DNA from 2 places in the Desulfoluna sp. HI9BLuna genome. Region 1 is predicted to be linked to the other one. Evidence: riboswitches for the same ligand, from Rfam matches in the RefSeq annotation. Region 1 holds a riboswitch; the other holds the start of a gene.
What was found. A riboswitch is a leader RNA that binds a small molecule or an ion and turns the genes downstream of it on or off. The one in region 1 is predicted to bind cobalamin.

Region 2: linked by a shared signal. The riboswitch ahead of ACOYW0_RS18275 (hypothetical protein) and the one ahead of ACOYW0_RS24665 (TonB-dependent receptor plug domain-containing protein) in region 1 are both predicted to bind cobalamin.

Annotation. Positions count from the first base shown of each region.
Region 1 is NZ_CP186555.1:6,068,149-6,075,407, forward strand. Features, by position in the region: gene ACOYW0_RS24645 (hypothetical protein) at 1-18, shown strand, start outside; gene ACOYW0_RS24650 (energy transducer TonB) at 138-896, opposite strand; gene ACOYW0_RS24655 (ExbD/TolR family protein) at 893-1,303, opposite strand; gene ACOYW0_RS24660 (MotA/TolQ/ExbB proton channel family protein) at 1,477-2,076, opposite strand; gene ACOYW0_RS24665 (TonB-dependent receptor plug domain-containing protein) at 2,686-4,647, opposite strand; cobalamin riboswitch at 4,945-5,149, opposite strand; gene ACOYW0_RS24670 (sirohydrochlorin cobaltochelatase) at 5,358-5,774, opposite strand; gene ACOYW0_RS24675 (cobaltochelatase subunit CobN) at 5,796-7,259, opposite strand, start outside.
Region 2 is NZ_CP186555.1:4,476,417-4,483,675, reverse strand. Features, by position in the region: gene ACOYW0_RS18285 (FecCD family ABC transporter permease) at 1-899, opposite strand, end outside; gene ACOYW0_RS18280 (sirohydrochlorin cobaltochelatase) at 1,160-2,134, opposite strand; gene ACOYW0_RS18275 (hypothetical protein) at 2,191-2,442, opposite strand; cobalamin riboswitch at 2,637-2,885, opposite strand; cobalamin riboswitch at 3,122-3,329, opposite strand; gene ACOYW0_RS18270 (carbon starvation CstA family protein) at 3,464-4,894, opposite strand; gene ACOYW0_RS18265 (LytS/YhcK type 5TM receptor domain-containing protein) at 5,098-6,816, opposite strand; gene ACOYW0_RS18260 (LytR/AlgR family response regulator transcription factor) at 7,165-7,259, opposite strand, start outside.

The sequences.
Region 1 (7,259 bases):
GCCATCAAGTTCAAGTGAAACATGAAAATCGAATAACCGGTATGCCTTGAAATTCTAAAGAAATCACGTCCCCCGCCGGTTGATCCATGGGGCAAGACAAAAAGAACCTGTCCCCAAAAGGAAGTCCCAGAAATGAATTACATTCCGCGCAGTTCGAATCTTACGGGCAACGTGACCCAGGTGGGTTGGGTAGATCCGCTGGCGGAAAATCGCCATTTTTTAACCCCTTTTAGGGCGCTGCGATCCAGAACGCCGTGGCCGCTCGACGTCTTCAATTTTACCTCCTCCACGTGGCCATCACCTGCCACCAGGATATCGAGAAGAACCACACCCTGATATCCCCTGCGGATGGCCGCCTTGGGATAACGGGGCTCCGGCGCGTAGACCGACGTGGGCTGTGCGTCGGTGAGGGTTCCCCCGACGGCAGGTGCAGAGGCAGGCTCAACGGTCTCTTGGGACTCCTGATCGGTCTCTTTGGCCATGGCGACCGCAACCGGGGCAGACGGCTCGTCTGGTATGGGCGAGGGCTCCGGATCTTCAGCCGCCACGGGCGGAGCAGGCGTGGGAAGCTCCTCCACGGGCTCAAGAACGGGGACCTTCTTTTTTGCTGCTTTCTTAGGCTTGATGCGCTTTGCCTGTGTTTTCTTTTTTTGAACAGGAGGCTTTTTGGAAGGAACTGGTTTTTTCTTTTTGGGGGGCGTTTTCTGGGGTTTCGGCTTTGTCACCGCTTTGGGCGGGACAGCGGACTGCACCGACGGAACAGTCATGGAAACGGAAATGGTGGTGCCGTGGGTGGGGGCAGACGGAGGGAAGACCGATGCCGTGGGCAAGGGCACCAGGAAAAAAAAAGCATGCAGCAAGGCGGCTGCACAGGCGGAAAGCATCAGGCGATTCACGGCTTTGCCACCTCCGCCTGAAGGGCGATGTCACAGATTCCCGCTCCGCGGATGGTGTCCATGACATGGAAAAGATTTTGATACGACAGGTCTTTGTGGCCGCTGAGAATGACCTGTTTTTTTTTCTTCCCCTCAAAGTATCGCTTTACCCTGGCACCTAGGTCCGCCAGGATCACTTCTTCCTTCCCCATATACACCCGGCCGTCTGCTTCCACGGAGATGATGAGCTCCGTTGTCTCCTCCATGTGCTCGGCCTGGGCAGATTCCGGGAGCTCAAGGCGGATGCCGTTGTGGTAACTCATGGAGAGCATGGCGTAGATAAAAAAAACGAGCAGGAGGAACACCACGTCGATGAGCGGCAACATGTCCGGCTTGTTCTTGATGCTGAAATCTCGTTTGACTTTCATCTGGAAAACCTTTTTCTTAAAAAACACCGCCTGAAAGGGATCCCCCCTTACATGGAGGCGATGGTGCCTTTCCGTACACTACGTAACATGCCCCGGGATTCACCACACAAGGGTATGCTCATACATTGCATGCACCCGGTACCGGGCTATTTAGATGGTTTGTGCGCGCATGCTTATCCCCTGCCCCCGGCTGCGAGCTTTCCCTCTTCCGGACGTTGCACATCGTGGTTGCCGTTGGCTCTTTTTTCATAGGTAATCTCAAGGGAGGTGGCATATTTTTCGATGGCAAGGGCCGAAGCTTCGGCACAGGCGTTGAAGTAGTTGCAGGGAAGCAGGGTCAGAATACTGATGGAAAGGCCCGCAGCCGTCGTAATGAGAGCCTGGGCAATCCCCCCTGTCACGGCCTGGGGATCGCCGATACCCTTGGCCCCAAGCATATCGAAAGAATGGATGATGCCCACCACGGTTCCCAGGATCCCCAGCAAGGGAGCCACAGTGATGATGGTTTCCAACACGCCCATGAAACGCCTCATCTTGCGCAGCTCATCCGATGCCGCCGATTCCATGGCCATGGCCATGGAGTAATCGCGATGCAGGATGCCGTTGATCAGGATACGGATAATGAAGTTGCGGGAGCCCCGTGCAGCCAGGCGGATCTCGTCCCAGAGCCCCTGCTCGGCAAGGTCCAGGACCCGATAGACCAGTTCTCGGTCCTTATCCCGCCTGATGCGGAGCCAGAAGATGGATCGCTCAATGATAAGGGTCAGTGACACAAAAGAACATAAAACCAGCGGTAGCATCAGCAGGCCGCCGCTTTTCAATAAGTGAATCATGTTGCCTGTACCTGTCTCGGGATGAAAACACCAAAGCCTCGCAGAAACAAAATCATTTCAGCAAGGCGCTGTGATAACTAGGGATCAATTGCCATGATCGCTGCGATATATAGCACAGATCATCCGGCAATGCGAGATGATCCCATCAACAAAAAATCTCCGAATCCAGCCGGATATCATGGGAGGGGGGAGGGACGCCGTTGTCCCTCCCCTGCCCCTGATTCCAACCACAGATCAGGAGATACACATGATGCTCCGAGTCAACGGGCGGAGCAACACCCCTTATCCGGCCCTTTCCTTTGCATTCGGTTCAAAAAGAACCGAACCGCCCTCCGCAAGGAGGATCTCCCGCCCTCTTAGCAGCTGCCCAATCATACAGCCAAAGACGGGAAAAACGGGGGCGGCCTGCCCTGATGCGCCGGGCACGGCCTTCAAGGGGTTTTCAAGGGGGCGACGATGCCCCCCTGATTTTCCGCCGGTGTCACAGGTCCGGCGAAAATTGGTGAGCGGGGAAACCGGTCCCAGCCCGGGTCGTGGGGACAACCCGGATTAGTAGGACCAGGTTACCCCGGCAAAAAATCGGCGGCCCGGGATGGGGTATCCCAGAACATAGGCCGCATCTTCATCAAACAGGTTTTTGACTTCACCGCGCAGGGACAGGCTCCCTAACTTGTCCGTGGTCAGCACGCGTTTGGTGATGGTGAAATTGGTCACGGTGACCGAAGGAAGCGTCACATCGGATGTTGACCAGTCAGGGTTGTACTTAACCACATCCTGGCTGCTCAGGTATGAGACGCTGAGATCCGAAGAGAACCCATCCAGATCGGTCAGAGCGATGCCTGCTGAAATATCGAGATCCGATGTATACTTGAGGTCTTTGTCGGTCTCTGCATCCTCGTATTTGAAAAGATGTGTCAGCGTGGCGTAGGGCCTGAGTTCCCAGCCCCCGAAGATGTCGGAGAATGTGTAGGAAAATTCGCCTTCAACGCCACTGATGGTTGCTTCATCCAGGTTTTTGTAGGTAGTAAATCCATGCTGCTTGTCAGTCACGATTTTATCATCATATTCGGTGGTAAAAACGGTGAGGCCTGTTTTTAAGCTACCACGGGTAATATCCACTCCCGCTTCATAGGTTCGGCTTTTCTCCGGGTTCAAATCCGGGTTGCCGACATAATGAGTCCCGTAAGACGTAAAATCAGCGGCCAGCTGTTCTGCAGAGGGCATGCGAAAGGCGTCGGCAACGGATGCCCTGAGCTTGACCTGCTTGGAGAGGTTGTAGACAACGCCCAGGCTTGGGTTCAGGTCATCATCGGATTTATCGCTGCCTTGATCTCCGGAAATATCTACGGAGTAGTGATCATACCGAGCCCCACCGATGAAAATTAATTTCTGGTCAAGAAGTTTAACCTTTCCCAGGGCAAATCCGGCTGTGTTGTCAAATGCTGTGTTATTCGGTGCACTGGGCTCGTTGGTCACATCATAATCCACCCAATCCACGCCGGTGGTAAGCCCGAATCGCTGACCATCGTATGAAACTTGGGCCTGAGCGCCCTTGCTGTCTGTTTCATGCACACTGGGAATGCCGTCATCCCACCCCGAGGCATTGCTATCTGAAGGGTCATTCCACGTGTCTTTGTCCGTTCCGCCGAAGTATCGAAGCATCCATGCCAGTGACGATGTGCTGTTTTTCCCGTCATAAGTAACGTCGTAGTAGCTGTTTTTCGAATCTTTTGTGTTGTCCAGGTCGTTGGCGTCGATACTGCCGGGGTTGCCGATGTCGTCGCCATCAAAGAGCGTATACGTCAATCCGATGCGGTGTCCGGGAGAAAACTCATACCCTGTGTTCAGGCTGGCACGAAGGATTCCATCATTACCCGTGTTCAAGTATTCCTTGCCGCTGCCTGTTTCGTAATCGCCTTCTTCGGAATGGGATACAGACGCAGAGAAATCGATTTTGCCAGCGGTTCCCGACACGTCAGTTCCAAATTCGTTGTAGTCATAAGATCCGGTCTTTGCGTAAGCTGAAACGGTGGGCTTCCCGGTCCCTTTTTTGGTAATAACGTTTACAACGCCACCCATGGCCGCCGAACCGTACTGAACGGCTGCAGGCCCCTTGATAATTTCCACTCGTTCAACATTTTTTGTGATCAGTTTGGCTGCGTTGCCGGTCCCTGCACGGCGACCATCAATGAGGATAAGCACATTACCCATCAGGTCGTTTCCATGGGTGTCTGTGCTGAACCCACGGATCTTCACAGTCGTCAGAGCTCCGGGATACTCGCGTATTTGAACGCCGCCCTTTTCCACAAGCAGCTCTCCCAAGTTTCTTGCCGAGGAGTTCTCGATTGTTTCCGAGTCAATCACCGTCACAGCCGCCGCCACTTCCGTAATGCTCTCTTTGGCTCGCGACGCGGTCACCACATATTCATCCAGGGCAGCGTCGGTTGCCCAGGCCGGGGAGCTGGCCGCCACCCAGGCGGCGACAGCACCGATCATCAGACTTTTTCTCATTACTTTTCCTTCCACAAACATCAGACTTCGTTTTGCATTGGAGGCGGCGATCCTCCATGCAGAACGACCACCTGAACCACTGCTGTTTCGAGTTGCGGGGGGCTTCCATTCAAGGGGGCTGGGTATAAGGAGAGAAGAGAGACACCTCGGGCGTTTCGCCCAAACAAAAAAGCCCCATGCCGCTCCTTAAATAAAAAGGGGGCATGGGGCCGTTTTTCCCATGTCGTCTGATCAGGTCTCCAGTTCCTACCGCGAGAACGAAACCCCTCACCTGATTGTACTTTACAAAAAGCATAAGCAGGTGAATTCACCCTGGCAGGTCTTCTGACTTCCGGATCGTCCGAACCCTCGCGCCTTCCCGCTCAGATCATGAGCAGTGGCGTATATACGAAGTTCGTCCCCGGTTACAGCGGCGGGCCCGTCCCCGATTTTCACGGGGTTCCCTTTTAAGCAGCATCTCTTTGTTAAAAAAGAAGCGTGCACCAGAGATCAATTTGTATGTTTATCTACACAAGATATTCGACGTGTGTCAAACACTTTCTTATCTTTTTTGTCACCCCTTCTGTGCGTGAACAAGGGGCGCCGTTTTTTTCTTTTGCTCATGCCTGCAGTTAAGAGTGTAATAGCCTTATATTGCAGTAAAAATAAAAACGCATAACAATAAGAAAAACAGATCCTGCGGCTTGATTCACCACGTCACCAGAAAGGTGTTACACCGTTTCCGATTCAAGGACCATGTCCATAGCCTCTTCCAGGTGCCGGACAAAGAGCCGCACAATCTCCGGCATGTACCCGATACCCCGCTCGATGAAGGTGACTTCAATGCCTTCTGTTGCAAAGAGGTTTTTCCAGGAGTCTTCATCGTTGACAGCCAGGTCTTTCAGGTAATGCACCCCGGCCACCAGCATCAGCGGAACGATCTTCACCCGAGTAAAACCGGCTGCTTTAACCGTACTTACGATATCCTCAGCCTCGGGAAAGCCCTCCACCACCCCCGTAAAGGCACTGGGGCCGTAGGTGCTTTTCAGCATCGCGTCCAGGGCGAAATAGGTGGTCCAGGCCGGGTGATCGGTGCCGTGGCCGATAAACAGGGTGGCTTCCGTGTTGGAGGCGGTTTGCGGTTGCATGGTTTCCAGGAAATATCCGGGTTATGCATTGGCTTTGGTCATGCCCCAGGCAAACAACCCGATAAAGCCCAGGAGAAAAATTGCCGCATACCACATCACCCCGGATGAGGAGAGTTTTGTGGTCTCTTCCCTGGTCTCGATTTTTTCCATCTTGTACCCCTGGACCTTTCGGTCGCCGCTGCCGGTTTCAGTCACCTCAAGGGCTTCGGCTTCTGACGGAGTTGCAGGATCGGATACCTGAGAGGCTTCGGCTTTTTCAACGGGCGCATTTGTATGGGGCTTTGCGGCCGCCAGGACCTTGTCGTGGACCGCTTTTTGTTTGGCTCGCTGATTTTCAAGGGTCGTTCCCACGGCCTCTTCCATGGCCAGGGTGAATTTTTCCACCATCTCCGGGGAGAGCATGCCGGGCATGGAGATAAGGGTCACCACCATCTGATTCAATAAGGGGTTGTTGCAGGTGTGGTCGCAGCAGGCCACGCCCTTTTCAATGACGCCCACGGCGTATTCTTTGGCCAGGTTCTTCGTCACGGATTCGTCCGGAGCCCAGTACCCTTTCCTCACGGACTCAAGCATGCGGGCCGTGAGGGATTGATAGGCCCAGGGGTTGGCCTTGTTGAAAAACGTTTTCAGGTCCAGGCCCAGGCTGTCATTCACATAGACGTCGTAAGTCTGCTGCCAGGAGGTCTCTTTGACGGCATGGGGAACCGTTACCTGCCAGCCCCACATGTACTCCACAAAATGGGCCATCTCACGTGCCCCGGCGTAATCCTCTTTTTTCATGGCCGCAATCCACTTGGGATTGATGTAGCGACTCCTGAGCTCCCGGCCGATGGTTTTGTCGATGCCCTCCACGGTGACGGCGTCCGGGCGATCCTGGCGGGTCATCACAACGTCGGGGCGGGTGCCCGTCTCTTTTTCTACGGCAAGGGAGAGGCCACCCAGGTACTGAAAGACATCGTCGTTGTCCATGGTTCCGTACAGGGCAGACGAGCTGCTGTGGACCGTTGCGGAAACGTTTTTAAGGTTCTCTGCCAACAACCCTTGTGCCTCCTCGCCCCAGAGGTCCTGGCCGAAGGCGAACCCCATGCGTCGCTTCCACACATCGGCGATCTCCTGGTCGGACTCCCAGAATCCGCTCATGCCCGTCATTTCCGACACACCGTTACCGTAGCTCCCGGGTTTGCCCGTAAAAATGCGGACCCGGGAAAGGGTCTCGGCCCGTTCAGGGGAAATGCCCTGCTCTTCCAGCGCACGTCGGGTCCGTGCGCTATGCTTTGCCAGGAAATTCTCCACATCGTTGGCTGCGATGGCCTGCTGAACGGCCTTGTCCAGAAGCGTCATCTTTTCGGGAAACAGATCCCGGTAGAGCCCTGAAGGGTTGATAAGCACGTCAATACGCGGTCGCCCCAGCATGGCACCGGGCACCACCCGCGTCCCGGAAACGCGCCCGGAGGCGTCCCACACCGGCTCCACACCCATGAGCCA
Region 2 (7,259 bases), 1.6 Mb from region 1:
GGCCCGGTGACAAACCGCACCATATGGGGCACCAGAAGCCCCACAAAGCCGATAATACCGGAGACCGCCACGCAGACCGCCGCCACAAGGGACGCGGCCACCAGAAGAATAAGGACCGTCTTGGAGGTATCCACCCCCAGGCTTCGGGCGCTTTTTTCGCCCAGGGCCAGAAGGTTCAGATCCCGGGCGTAAAAGAGAAAGAGGAGAAACCCGGCCCCGGAAACGCCCGAGAGAACAGCGGCATCACGCCAGGTGGCCGCGGCAAAGCTGCCCATGAGCCAGAAGATGATGACGGACACCTGCTCGTCGGCCAGGTATTTCATGAAGCTCAAACCCGCCGAGAGGATGGCCGACACCATGATGCCCGATAAGATGAGGTTGGAAGAGTCGATGCCACACCGAAGCAGCCGCCCCGACGGTGAGGCCATGGCGATGACGATAAACAGGGTGAGGATGGCGCCGCCAAAGGCAAAGAGGGGAACGGACAAGAGAGTCTTGCCCATGCCGAAGAGAAGGGCCACGGCCGCGCCAAAGGCGGCACCGGAGGAGACGCCCAGGGTATAAGGGTCGGCCAGGGGATTCAGGAGAATATTCTGATAGACGGCCCCGGCCACGGCCAGCCCGGCCCCTGCGGCTGCCGCCGTCAGGATGCGGGGAAGCCTCACCTCCCAGACCATGACCCGGGCTGTTTCAGCCGCTGCCGTGGCCCCGTCCGTGCCGGTGATCCCGTTCCAGAGGGCCCCAAGGACGTCCTTAAAAGAAAACGCCACAAACCCCATGCGGGCCGAAAGCAGCACCGCGCAGAAAAGGAGCGCGCACAAGCACACCAACCCTGCCGAGCCTTTCATCAGGGCAAGGGAGGGTTTTGTTTTCCTCATGGACTCCGTGGCGATGGTCATGGGGGGCCTTCCATCAACGTTCGGGTTTAAAAGCGAAAACCTCCGGCGGCAAGGTGTGCCACCTTGAAAGCTGGTTGCGGATGCGTTTTGTCCCTCGTTCCTCGGGTCAAATCACATCCGCCTTTAAAGCAAAACTCACCCAAAAAGGGTTTTTGAAACCTGTTTGTTAAACTTTCATGTCGCACCGTAGCCCTTGGGCGAAGGCGGATTAAAAGTTTAGCCTCCGGCAGGGCCGCCGGAGGCCACCAAACCATAGAAAACTACTTGCCGGTGTGAACCGTTACCGCGTCCACGGCATGCTTTGCGTAGAGCTTGGCCCACTCGGGGTTCTCGCCCAGGCCTTTGAGCTCGCAAGTCACCTTGATGCCCATCTTCTCCATGATGGTCTTCCAGGCGTCGTCTTCTTCTCCGGCCATGTCATTTCTGGCATGGTCACCGGCAACCACCATAAAGGGCTTCATGAAGACCTTCTTGGCCTTGATGTGCTTCAGGGCGGTGGTGACGTCATCGAGGCCGGGGTAGCCCTCCACGGTCCCCACCAGGGTGGTGACCTCAGGGTACATGGCATTCATGGTCTTCTGGAATTCAATGTACGCGCTGGTGGGAAACACCTCGTTTCCGTGGCCCATGTAGACCAGCACAGCGCCCATCTTTTTGGCCTTTTTCACATCCGCGGCCATGGTCTTGGCGGCGGTTTCAATGTCATTTCGGTACTCGGGGTGCAACCCGGCTTTGCCAAGGGCGGGACGGCCCAGGGTCAGATAGGAGAAGGGCTTCCACTTGGCGCGGAGGGTATCGATGCCTGCAATGGCGTCCACATAGGCCTTGAGATCAAGGTACTCTTCCCCGGCGTAGACGTGGGTGGTCTGTACCACCACGCGCTTTTTGCCCTCTTCCTGCAGGGCGCCGAAGGTTGCCAGGGGGCCTTTGACGTCATACAGCCACGCAGGAACGCCGGGGTTGGCTTTTTTCCAGGCGGCGTCATTGGCGCGGTCGTGCCAGATGCCCCGGATGATGTTGGAGGTAAAGGCGTGCTTGATCTCTGCCTTGGGGAACTCTTTTCTCATCTCTTTGTCGATGGTGAGAATGGCCTGAAGGGCTTCGGGGTAGCTGGTGCCGAAGCTTGCAATAACCACGGCGTCCACCGCCTCTTTTTTGGTGGCTGCCGTGGCGGGATTTACACCCAGAAAGGACAGCAGTGATACAATCAAAAGCAGAAGGGTCGTCTTTTTCATCGTTTTTAAATCTCCGTACGTAACAGGTGTATTTATTAAATATGATACCCAGGCATTCAACCGATGGACCAGATGGGAACGCTGCCTCCTTTTAAAGCAATACGCCCCTTTTCATACCCGGCCATACGGCACTGAATCGAGGTAAACCCCTTGGATATCATGCGCCACCATGCCCAATGGATGTCTCCTTCTCCGTCCAGGGGAGAGACCACGGCCACCTTGTCCACGTCAAAGGACAGATGGCCGCCCTTAAGCAGGTCATCCGGGGCAACGCCTTCGGGTAGCTGCCCCTGCACACAAAGAATCATGCCTTTTTTCATCATCGGCTCCTTTATAAACTGATCATTTACAAAGGACCGGAGCCCGGCTGACTCCTTGCACAGCCCCTCCGGTCCGACCATCTCCGAAAAAGGGCTGTTCCCTGTTTGCTTCGCCCTTTTCATCACGCGGTTCCCCTGTTCTCCGCAGGGGTGTTTTGTGATGCGGCATGCCGCACCCAAAACATCACGTCTTATGCCGGGCAGGTCTTCTGACTCCCGGGCGTTCCGAACGGCGCACCTTCCCGCCCTGGTTGCCGCCGGCCTGAAAAGGAGAGCCAGCAGCGGGCAGTGGCTTATGGATGAGAGAGATTCCCCTCACCCGTGCCGTACGGTTCCCGGTTACAGCGGCGGGACCGTTCCCGATTTTCACGGGATTCCCTTCCTGCGTGTATGCAAGACCCCTTGCGGGGACCCGGTCACGTACTCACCCGAAAATCGACCGCCGTGACGGGGACAAATTTTCGGGTCTTCCAAACAAAAAAATCCCCATGCCTGCAATCGTATGCAAGCATGGGGATTCCGTATTCAATCCTCAAAGTCGGGCGCACCCTTTACCACGGCAGTGCGCCACTTCTATATGATTCAATCCCCGTGTTCCGGCGGCTTTTCCTGTTTCAGGCCGCCCCTCTCACCACGGTGAAGATATGACGATAACATCAGACAACGGGACATCATATAGCGCATGGCAGGTCTTCTGACTTCCGGATCATCCGAGCCTTCGCGCCTTCCCCTCATTGTTCGACCCGATCACTTCGGACGCATCAAGAAAGTGGCGTTGTTGCGAAGGACGTCCCCGGTTACAGCGGCGGGCCCGTCTCCGATTCTCACGGAGTTCCCTATTAAGCATTAGCTGCACCAAGCATAGGATGTGATCCTAAGCCACACTTTTCCGGTTGTCAAGCCAATCTAAGGCCCATGCCCCATTCCCTGCCCGACGGCCATCCCTTTAAAAATCCGAACGATGGCACCGGACAGGGAACATGGCGGAAAATTCCTTCACGGGCAGTGCTTATTCAGCAAGTCCGTCGGCACGTTTCGCTGCCCGCACACCGGAAAACTTGAAGACGAAGAGGCAGAGCAGTACCACGGCGGTACCCACACCGATGACGGTGGAGGTTCCGATGGAGAGCCCGAAGCCGATTTTGGCCTGAAGGATGAAGGTGACCACCACAGAGGTCATAAAGGTCGCCGGCAGGCAGGCGATCCAGTAATTCTTCATCTCCTTGGCAAGGAAGACTGCGGCGGACCAGAGTACCAGAGTGGCCAGGGCCTGGTTGGAGAACCCGAAGTAGCGCCAGATGATCCCGAAGTTCTGGGTAGAGATGACAAAGCCCAGGGCAAACAGGGGCACGGCGATCATGAGCCGCTTGGCGGTCTGGGACTGGCTCACCTTAAAGGACTCGGCCAGGATCAGGCGGGTGCTTCGGAAAGCGGTGTCCCCGCTGGTGATGGGCAGAACGATAACCCCAATGACCGCCAGAAAGCCGCCCACGGGACCCAGAAGAACGTTGGAGACTTCAGAGACAACGGCTGAAGGAGTCCCTGCGGCAATCACGGCGTTCAGGGCTTCCGGAGACTTGTAGAAAGAGAGCCCCACGGTGGCCCAGATCAGGGCGATGATCCCTTCCAGGATCATGGCGCCGTAGAAGACAGCGCGGCCGTCCTTTTCGTTTTTGACGCACCGGGCCATCAAGGGAGACTGGGTGGAGTGGAACCCGCTGATGGCACCGCAGGAAAGGGTAATAAACAGCAGGGGCCAGATGGGCTTGTTCGCAGGATGGGCGCTGGTGGTCACATCCAGGTTGGGCAGGATCTCATAGCCACCGAACATCAGGGCCACCACGGTGGCGACAGTGGTGATGAGCAGCAGGGCGCCCAGCAGGGGATAGATCTTTCCGATGACCTTGTCGATGGGAAGAATGGTGGCAAGGAAATAGTAGCCAAAGATGGCAAAGATAAAAATCTGGGTGTTCACGCCGGTGAGCCCGGTGAGGAGCTTGGCCGGGGCCAGAACGAAAATCACGCCCACCAGCATGAGGAGCACAACGGAAAAGACCCGCATGGCCTGTCGGGCGGGCATACCGAGGAAGTCACCCACCACCTCGGGGATGCTGCCCCCGCGGTTCCGCATGGAGAGCATGCCGGAGAAGTAGTCGTGAACCGCCCCGGCAAAGATACACCCGATGACGATCCAGACCAGGGCCACCGGGCCGTAGAGGGCCCCCAGGATGGGGCCGAAAATGGGGCCGATCCCGGCAATGTCCAGGACCTGAATAAACAACACCTTCCACTTGGGAAGGGGCATGTAGTCCACCCCGTCCTCAAGCTCGTAGGCGGGGGTCCTTCGGGAACTGTCCGGCCCGAAGGTTTTTTCAACAAAGGTACCGTAGGTAAAGTACCCGAGAATCAGTGCAGCGACGCACGCAAAAAAAGTAAGCATAATCTAAATGACCTCCATGACAAAACGCATTGATCGCCCGTGGGGCGGTTCCTCTTTCACACCTGCTGTTGTAGCGGATTAAAAAGGGGATACGCCACGCTCGAAACGGCCCATGTCGTTTTTCGAGGATGGAATGCATCAGGAGGGTGCCGAAACAACATGGCCGCCCAAAGGGGCGGCCAGAGAGCTTTCAAAAAGGGAGGTCAGGGACGGGCTGGAGGGTGGTTCCGGGGGATGGAAAAGGAGACCTCCGTGCCCTGGCCCTGGGTGCTCTCGATGACCATGCGGCAGGAGGGGCCGTAGATCCGCCGGAGCCTGTGGATGGTGTTCCGCACCCCGATGCCCTCACCGGCCGCGGCCAGCTCCTCGGGATTATACAGACGGCCCACTGTCTCCTCGGACATTCCCACGCCGTCGTCGGTCACCCGCACCGTGAGAAGCGTTGCATCACAGTCAATGGAAACAGCCACCGTGCCCCCCTTTTCCTTGGGGGTGATCCCGTGCTTGACGGCATTTTCCACCACGGGCTGGATCACCAGGGCGGGGATGGGCCAGTTGTCGCACCCCTCCCCCACATCAAGCCGATAGGAGACGCGGTCGCCGAAGCGGGCCTGCTCAATGGCCAGGTACGCCTCCACCTGCTCCAACTCCTCCTGGACGGTGATGTAGCCCTTGCTCTGGTCGAGGTTCCGGCGCATGTAGCTGGACAGGTCCAGGATCAGCTCCCTGGCCCGATCGGGTCGGGTACGGCAGAAGCTGGCGATGGTGTTAAGGGAGTTGAAGAGAAAATGGGGGTTGATCTGGGCCTGGAGCCGCCTGATCTCCGCATAGGCCAGCATCCGGGCCTGGATCTGGATGTCTTCCAGCTCCAACTGGGTAGAGAACAGCACGGCAAGCCCCCGGGCGGTCTGGAAATGGACCTTGTCCAGGGGTTTTTCCCGGGTACCGTAAAACTTCAGGGTCCCCACGATGCTCTCCCCCTTTTTCAAGGGGACGATGATGCCGTGATGAAAGGGGCATCCATGGTGGGGGCAGGCGATCTCCCGTTTCGTGTGCCGGAACAGGGGCAGCCCGTCGTCCAGAACCATGCGGGTGGCGGCGGTGCGGATGGGCTCCCCGGCAATGTGGTGATCCGCCCCAACCCCCATGTGGGCCAACACATGGGTGGTGTCCGTGATGGCAACAGCCGCCACGTCCACCTGTCGGAAAATGATCTCAGCCGTCTTTTTGGCCGAGCCCGCCCCAAGCCCTGCGCGCAGATACCCCACGGTGAGGTTGGCGATCTCCAGGATCTGCTGCACCTGGCGAGACTCCCGCCGCTCACGCTCCCGAAAGAGCCCCTTGATCAGCTCCACAAAAAAGGCAGCCCCAACAGAGTTGACTAAAATCATGGGCACGGCAATGAGCCGCACCAGGTCCACGGCCTCGGAAAAAGGCTTGGCAAACAACAGCACCAGCCCCATGTGCATGGACTCACCGGCCACACCCAGACCAAAGGCCACCTTCCAGTTCATCACCCGCGAGCCGTACCACCCGGCCAAAAGCCCTGCGGCCACACCTTCCAAAAGCGTGGCCGTGGCACAAGGTGCCGAAGTAAACCCGCCGATATCAATAAGGAAGCGATGCCCGCCTGCAATAACACCGGCCCCAAGCCCCACCCAGGGGCCGCCGAAAAGCCCGCCCGTCACCACGGCCATGGCCCTTAAGTTGGCAAAGGCGTCGTGGACCGGATCGAACCCGTAGTTGCCCAGAATTGCAAACAGGCCGAAAAAGCAAGTCAGCACGGCCTTCTCCACCCAGGGGTGCTTCCCCAGAAAGGTCTTGCCCGCCGCCCCCATGTTCAAAATGAGAAAGGCCGCGGCCACGGTGAGGCCCAGGTGCTCTATGAGGGTGATCAACAGATGGGTGATGGATACATCCACGTTCGGGTATTCTCCTTTAAAAAAGCCTCCGACGGCCCCGCCGAGAGTCAAGCCTTTGAAAAGTTTAACAAACAGGTCTTAGATCATCGTTTTAAACATACGCCGGAACAATTCAGACGCTTTCGCACCAGTTCTTCGTTTTGATCGCCCCGGGGCGATCAAAACGAAGAACTGGTGCATTAGGAACGTTTTTTGCTGAGCTTTTTTTCAAAAAAACGACCCGCCGGAGGCAAGCGGTTTGCCTACCTCAACCGTAGACCGCACCGACACCTGGGTGCCAGGGTTTCATAGGTACCGGTCGTTTTTTGGAGATGCGGGGACTTTTCCGGGGGCTGGAACGACAGGGAATCAGAGCCCAAGGTTCTCCTTGAGGCCTTTGACACGGTTTCGGCTCACCACCACCTCGCTGGCGGCGGGGTCGTCCATGACGAGGAGGTACTTGC